DNA from 2 places in the Cobetia sp. MC34 genome. Region 2 is predicted to be linked to the other one. Evidence: riboswitches for the same ligand, from Rfam matches in the RefSeq annotation. Region 2 holds a riboswitch; the other holds the start of a gene.
What was found. A riboswitch is a leader RNA that binds a small molecule or an ion and turns the genes downstream of it on or off. The one in region 2 is predicted to bind thiamine pyrophosphate.

Region 1 (3,959 bases), on a different contig from region 2:
ATGGGGCTGCAGAGAAATTTCACACCTTTCATGTACTTGCAGCGTGCAGCACGCGGATTTCACGCCAGGCTGCGCGGCGAGACCCAGGCAGGGGCTGCCGCAAGCTCAGCATAGGACCGCGGACCGAAGGCCTCCATCGCCCACAACAGCGCACGACACAGCTCACGCTGGCCATCGAGATCGATCATGCGCCCATGGCGCGAATAGCCCTTCATGAAGGCCTGACGCTGCTCCGGCGTTTCCAGCAGCAACTCCACCAGCGCCCAGTCGAACTCGATCGGCGCCCACACCAGCGCTTCCCAATCGCTCCATACCCAGCCAGTGGCGGCGCACAGATATTGATCGGCGCGCATGTCCGGCAGACACCACACCGCGCGAGTCGGTGCCGGGAAGGTGCGCTTGAGCAGCGTGCCAAGCTCCGCGCGACGCGGGTGATGGGCGAGAAAGCGCGTGACGCGGGTATTCCAGTGCAATAACGGCATCGACTGCGCCAGCGGCTGACCGAAGCCCGACACCGTATCCTGATGCAGGCGACCGAGCTGGTCGCCGAGCAGCTCACAGAAGGTGATGCTGAGATCACTCGGCTGCCCGCTGGACCACGGCAGGTGCCAGATGGGCGCGCCATCGAGACGCCCCAGAAAGGTCAGGGGCAGTGGCGGAATCGGCAGACGCGCGGGCAAGGCGCCCGCCAGTCGCGTCAGGCCCTCCGGCGTCGCCCAGCGATCTGCGCCGAAGACCCCGCGCATGGCGCGCCAGAAGGGGTCATGGTCTGGGCCGGTGCGCGCCAGCTTGATGAGGCCGGGCGTGCCGCCACGCTGGCGCCATAGCCAGTTGGCGCTATCCGGCCAGGCGAGTGCCAGCGGTTCGAGCGGTTGGCCCAGATAGGTCGAGAGCCGTCGGGTCAGTGACTCCTCGGGCCAGCCCCTGGGCACGGGACGCGGCTCGCCCACGGCCTCAGCCGTGCTCGGCCGCCGTGGGGGAACGGGATAACTGGAACAGGTCGAGAGATCCGGTGTGTCGGGCATGATGATCTCCTTGGGCTACACGTCTTGTTACAGTAATCCTCAGCATACCCAAGGCGTGGCACATCGGCATAGTCCGTTTCGCACGCCACCTCTGCCCTGCCCACCTGACCCGCCCACCTGACCCGCCCCCTGACCCGCGTCGGACAAGACACCGGCAAGACAGTGACGTTACACTGTCGGCCTGGATGGGGGTGCCCGAGGATGGGCTGAGAGCCGCAGCGATACGTCGCGCGACAACCCCTGGAACCTGATCCGGTTGATACCGGCGGAGGGAATCCCCGACGCGCGCCCTGCACGGCGCGTCACCTGCTTCCTCCTGCCGGCACGCCGCCTGACCACGGAATTGCCTGTGTCGCTGGGACTCACCCTCAACAACGCACGAATCGATTACGCCGGCCACACGCTGTTCCGCGATATCTCCGCGCGTCTGGAAGCCGGTAGCTGGACGGCACTGCTGGGGCGCTCCGGCTGCGGCAAGAGTTCGCTGCTGCGCCTGCTGGCCGGTCTGGAGATGTCAGACCTCCACCAGCTCGACCTCGCCACCGATGACGGACAGCCGCTGACCGACCGCGTGGCCTGGATGGCGCAGCAGGACCTGCTGCTGCCGTGGCGGCGCGTCATCGACAACCTGTGGCTGGGCGATGACCTGCGCCGGCGGCCGCGCAATCGCGAACTTGCCCATGAACTGCTGGCCGCGGTCGGGCTTGAGGGCCGTGAGCAGGCCTGGCCGGACGCCCTCTCCGGCGGTCAGCGCCAGCGCGTCGCCCTCGCCCGCACGCTCTACCAGCAGGCGCCGGTCGTGATGATGGACGAGCCGTTCTCGGCGGTGGATGCCATCACCCGTCTGGAGCTGCACGATCTGGCCAGCCGCCTGCTCAAGGGCCGCACCGTCCTGATGGTGACCCATGACCCGCTGGAGGCATTGCGCCTCGCCGATCAACTGCTGGTGCTGCGCCCGTCGAGCCTCCCGGGCCACGGCGCCGAGCTGGAACGCCTGCCGGGGCTTGGCGCCGCACGCCCGGTGCCGCTGGATGACCCGGCCCTGCCACCGGCGCAGGCGCAACTGATCGCCCGCCTGCGTGATAGCGAGGAGGCCGCATGAAACGTCTGCACGCCATGCGTCACCTCGTCATCAGCGCGCTGCTCCTGCTGGGGCTTTGGCAGCTGATCATTGCCGTCACCGCCGTACCGCCCTACATTCTGCCCACGCCGCAGGCCGTGCTCGAGGTGCTGATCCAGAAGGCGCCGCTGCTGGCCCATCACGCTGGCGTCACCATCAGCGAGATACTGGCCGGGCTGGTGCTGGGCATTCTGCTCGGCCTTGCCACCGCGCTGGCGCTGGCCTTCATTCCCCGCCTGCGCCGCACGCTGCTGCCGATGCTGCTGATCAGCCAGGTGATACCGCTGTTCGCGATCGCGCCGCTACTGGTGCTGTGGCTCGGCTATGACATGCTGTCCAAGGTGGTGATGGCGACGCTGATCATCTACTTCCCGGTCGCCTCCACCGGCTACGACGGCCTGCGTCAGACCCAGCAGGGCTGGCTGGATCTTGCCCATACCCTGGGCGCCAGTCCATGGCGCCGACTGATCCACATCCAGTTGCCCGCCGCGCTGCCGGCACTGGCCTCCGGCATTCGCATGGCCGCGACCGCCGCCCCCATCGGCGCCGTCATCGGGGAATGGGCCGGTGCCAGTCAGGGGCTGGGCTATCTGATGCTCAACGCCAACGCGCGCATGGAGATCGACCTGATGTTCGCCGCCCTGCTGGTGCTGGTCGCCTTCTCCCTGCTGCTCTATTTCTCGCTGGATGCGCTGCTGCGCGCCCTGATGCCCTGGCACCGCGACCGACTGACACGCCTGAGCTGAGGCGTTCAGGGCTCCGGGCAGACACTGCATGACCGCATGACCGCATGACCGCAAGATCGCAAAATCGCGTTACCGAAAGACGCAACGACGCTCGACACAAATTGCATGAGCCTGACGACTGCCGCCCACGAACGGCAGCACCACTACCCTGTGATCACAAGGAACTCCGCCATGTCTCTTTCGTCATCGGCGCCACGGCGCAAAACGCAGCCGACACGCTCACCGCGAGCCTCACTGCTGTCCACCGCCTTCGCCACCCTGCTGACCACGCTGTGTCTGAGCAGCCTGCCAGCCACCGCCATGTCGGCCCACGCCGCCGACGCAGAACCCGCCACCAGCACCCAGTCAGCGCCGGAAATCGTCGCTCAGCAGGCCGAAGTCGGAGTGAACGGCGACTCGGCCGCCTCCGCGCCGGTGGCAAGCCAGGAAGCCGTCGAAGCGACCGCCGGCGCCGCCGAACAGGCGAAGAACGGTGCTGAACCGACCGCGGATGCCTCGCCAGCCGCCAGCGACGAACAGAGCGCTGATGCTGACTCGAAGGACGTTGCCAATGACTCTGCCAAGGACGCTGCTACCGCCGAGCAGCCATTGACGCAGTTCAAGGTCATGCTCGATTGGTACACCAACCCCGGCCACGCCCCACTGGTGCTGGCGCAGGAGCTGGGCCTGTTCAAGAAGCACGGCCTTGATGTCGAGCTGATCGCTCCCGCCGATCCGAGCGTGCCGCCCAAGCTGGCCGCCGCCGAGCGCGTCGACATCGCCATCAGCTATCAGCCGCAGCTGCACCTGCAGATCGATCAGGGCCTGCCGCTGGTGCGTATCGGCACCCTGGTCGCCACGCCGCTGAATGTGGTGGTGGTGCGCGCCGACAGCGACATCCAGTCGATCGCCGACCTCAAGGGCAAGCGGGTCGGCTACTCGGTCGGCGGTGTCGAGGAAGTGCTGCTCTCCACCATGCTGCAGCACAGCGGCCTGACGCTGGATGACATCACGCTGACCAACGTCAACTTCTCGCTGACGCCGTCACTGCTGACGCGCAAGGTCGATGCCGTCACCGGCGCCTTCCGC
Region 2 (3,959 bases):
GAAGAACAGTGTGCAGCTCTCAAGACCGAAATCGAGAACGGCCGCGATTTCGCTGATGCCGCTCGCGAGCACTCCTCCTGCCCGTCCGGCCGCAGTGGCGGCGACCTGGGCGCCTTCGGCCCGGGCATGATGGTCAAAGAATTCGACGAAGTCGTGTTCAGCGCCCCGATCAACACCGTGCAGGGCCCGGTGAAGACCCAGTTCGGTTATCACCTGCTGGAAGTCACCAGCCGCACGTGAGCCTTCTGTCACGCTCATGAGATGTCATGAGCCCCTGGCAGGATGTGACGAAAACGCCCCGACCATCACTGGTCGGGGCGTTTTTTGTGGCTTAGAAAGTCAGCTTTCCTGTGCGTCAGGCGCTTGCCTAGACCTCCTGATAGAGCTGGCTGCCTTCACGCTTGAACTTGTCGGCCTGCTCCTGCATGCCGGCCATCACGCTGTCGGCATCGCCGGTCAGGCCATGCTCATTGGCGTAATCACGCACTTCCTGGGTGATCTTCATCGAGCAGAACTTCGGCCCGCACATGGAGCAGAAGTGGGCGACCTTGGCCGAGTCCTTGGGCAGCGTCTCGTCGTGGAAGCTGCGCGCGGTGTCCGGGTCCAGGCCCAGATTGAACTGGTCTTCCCAGCGGAACTCGAAGCGCGCCTTGGAGAGCGCATTGTCACGGCGTTGCGCGCCCGGGTGGCCCTTGGCCAGATCGGCGGCATGCGCGGCGATCTTGTAGGTGATGATGCCGGTCTTGACGTCGTCCTTGTTGGGCAGGCCCAGGTGCTCCTTGGGGGTCACGTAGCAGAGCATGGCGCAGCCGAACCAGCCGATCATCGCGGCGCCGATGCCGGAGGTGATGTGGTCGTAGCCCGGGGCGATGTCGGTGGTCAGCGGGCCGAGGGTGTAGAAGGGCGCCTCGTCACACTCGCTGAGCTGCTTGTCCATGTTTTCCTTGATCAGGTGCATCGGCACGTGACCCGGGCCTTCGATCATGACCTGGACATCGTGCTGCCAGGCGATCTTCGTCAGCTCGCCGAGCGTCTCGAGCTCACCGAACTGGGCGGCGTCATTGGCATCGGCCACGGAGCCCGGGCGCAGGCCATCGCCCAGTGACAGGCTGATGTCGTAGGCCTTGCAGATCTCGCAGATGTCCTCGAAGTGGCGATAGAGGAAGCTTTCCTCGTGATGCGCCAGACACCACTTGGCCATGATCGAGCCGCCGCGCGAGACGATGCCGGTCACGCGGCTGGCGGTCAGCGGCACATAGCGCAGCAGGACGCCGGCGTGGATGGTGAAGTAGTCGACGCCTTGCTCGGCCTGCTCGATCAGCGTGTCGCGGAAGATCTCCCAGTCGAGGTTCTCGGCCACGCCATCGACCTTCTCCAGCGCCTGATAGATCGGCACCGTGCCGATGGGCACGGGAGAATTGCGCAGAATCCATTCACGGGTCTCGTGGATGTTGGCGCCGGTCGAGAGGTCCATCACGGTGTCGGAACCCCAGCGGATCGCCCAGGTCATCTTGTCGACCTCTTCCTCGATGGAGGAGGTGACCGCCGAGTTGCCCAGGTTGCCGTTGACCTTCACCAGGAAGTTGCGGCCGATGATCATCGGCTCGCTTTCCGGGTGATTGATGTTGGCGGGAATGATGGCGCGGCCGCGTGCGACTTCCTCACGCACGAATTCGGCGGTGATCTCGTCGGGCAGGTTGGCGCCGAAGCTGTGGCCTGGGTGCTGATGGCCCAGAATGCTCTCGACGGATTCGCTGCCCTGATATTCCTCACGCAGCGCGATACGTCGCTGATTCTCGCGAATCGCGATGTATTCCATCTCCGGGGTGATGATGCCCTGGCGCGCATAGTGCAGCTGGGTGACATTCTTGCCCGGCAGGGCACGACGCGGGCGATGGTCCAGCTCGAAGCGCAGTGACGACAGGCGCAGGTCGGCCTGGCGCACGCGGCCATATTCACTGCTCAGCTGATTGAGCTGTTCGGTATCACCGCGCTCCTCGATCCACTGCTCGCGCAGCGGCGCCAGACCCCGGCGGATATCGATCTCGACCGCCGGATCGGTATAGGGGCCGGAGGTATCGTAGACGACGATAGGCGGGTTCTCTTCCAGGCCGCTGGAGGTCTGGGTCGGCGAGCAGCCGATCTCGCGCATGGGCACGCGGATGTCCGAGCGGGAGCCTTCGATATAGATCTTGCGCGAGCCGCTCAGCGGCGCGATGGCGGCGGCGTCGACCTGTGCTTCGCTGGCGAGGTGGCGGCTGCCATCCTTGCGACCGGCACGCGCGCGTACCTTGGGGGCAGACTCAGGCTGCGAGGCGAGAGGTGACTCGGCGGCGTTGGTGGCTTGCGGGTCTTGTGTCGTCGGGGCAGAGCTCATGCAGGTCTCCTCAAAGGGCGACGTCACGGCTGACGTCATCATGGGAAGACCGTGCGCAGGGAGAGGATGGTCGTCGCCGACTCCTTGCCAGCAGGTGGCCCGGGAGCGAGGCGGCCGCGCGCAGCGGCTGGCCATCAGCTTGATTCCTACGCCGGTCCTAACCGGTTCAGGTTCCACGGGACCCCTTGCTGGCAAGCTCGCGCGTCAGGGCGGCGAAGCATGCATGCAGGATCTCAGCCGGTTCCACCGGCACCCCGTCAAGCGTGTGCAGATTTCAATGCGAGAGGGTGTTGCCCGAAGCGTCAGGCTTGCCACGGGGAGCATTCTCGCATCCAGGCTCTGTTGGCCTGTCAGTCGTGCCATCCATGGGGATGGCGCCATCCCGAGCGGCTCATGGCGAGCGCCGGGACGTCAGTCTGTCATGACTCAAGCGCGATCGAGGCCCATCTGCCAGAAGTCGATCTCGAGTCGCGTGGCGTCCCGGAAGACATCGACCAGTTCACCCAATCGACGCTCCGAGACCTCCGAGAGTCGTGCATCCAGCCATTCGCGCTCGGCTTCGACGGCTTCCTTGAAGTCATCGCTTGAGTACATCGCGATCCAGTCCGCGTATGGGTTGTTCTCGATCTCGGTGGTGTCCTGATCGAGCAGCCACTCGGCGATCTCGCCGTAGCCGATCAGGCAGGGCGCGAGCGCCACGTGCAGATCGAGCAGGTCGCCGCGCTGGCCGCAATCGAGCACGTAACGGGTATAGGCCAGGGTGGCGCGGGATTCCGGCAGCTCGCTCAGGTCATCCTCGCTGATGCCCCACTCGCTGCAGTAGCCGATATGCAGATCGAGCTCGGTATTGAGGATGGTGTCGAGACTGGCCGTGGCCTGACGCAGCTCCGCGAGGGTGCGGCTCTTGTAGGCGGCCAGCGCCCAGGCACGCGCGAAGTGGATCAGGAACAGGTAGTCCTGCTGCAGGTAATGGCGGAAGGACTCCTCCGGCAGACGACCTTCGCCCAGCTGGCGAACGAAGTCGTGCTCGAGATAGTCACGCCATTCCTCGGCGCAGGCACTGGTCAGGTCGTTGAAACTAGGCATGACGCATCCCTCGGTGAGCGTGCTGACGACCCGTGATGTGGCGGCAGGTCTCTGGCGCAAGCGTGGCCAGTACCGGAACAGGAGCAGGGGAAAAGCGGGGGAGGTGCCGACAGTCACCGTGAGAAAGTGGTGACGATATCGAGTGGCATCGCTTCGCGCTTGATCCCTACGCCGGTACTAGCCGGATCAGGTTCGGCGGGATCGTCATTCACGCAAGGACATCGCCTGCGCATGACATCTCAGCCGGTCTTACCGGCACCCCGTCAAGCTGTGACATATGAGTCACGATGCATCGAGTGTAACAGCCCTGCGGCGCAGAAGAAGGGCAGTGTGAGCAAAAATGCATACGACTTTGGGAGGCATGCCGAACGTGTGAAGAGCCTCAAGCGGGCTTATAAAGAGCCTCAGACGGGCTTGTGATGAGCCTCAAGCGGGTTTGTAGAAAGCCGTGAGCGGGTTCATGGAAAGTCTCAAGCGGCAAGGTCGGCCATGAGCG

Region 1: it holds a riboswitch for thiamine pyrophosphate, as region 2 does, so the genes downstream of both, IZU87_RS09240 (ABC transporter ATP-binding protein) here and thiC (phosphomethylpyrimidine synthase ThiC) in region 2, are expected to answer to the same signal.

What each region holds. Positions count from the first base shown of each region.
Region 1 is NZ_JADPPY010000013.1:74,077-78,035, reverse strand. Features, by position in the region: gene IZU87_RS09245 (phosphotransferase family protein) at 60-1,025, opposite strand; TPP riboswitch at 1,203-1,316, shown strand; gene IZU87_RS09240 (ABC transporter ATP-binding protein) at 1,375-2,127, shown strand; gene IZU87_RS09235 (ABC transporter permease) at 2,124-2,891, shown strand; gene IZU87_RS09230 (ABC transporter substrate-binding protein) at 3,063-3,959, shown strand, end outside.
Region 2 is NZ_JADPPY010000011.1:101,840-105,798, reverse strand. Features, by position in the region: gene IZU87_RS08315 (peptidylprolyl isomerase) at 1-240, shown strand, start outside; gene thiC (phosphomethylpyrimidine synthase ThiC) at 368-2,377, opposite strand; TPP riboswitch at 2,504-2,644, opposite strand; gene tenA (thiaminase II) at 2,804-3,463, opposite strand; TPP riboswitch at 3,610-3,736, opposite strand; gene IZU87_RS08300 (TIGR04282 family arsenosugar biosynthesis glycosyltransferase) at 3,934-3,959, opposite strand, start outside.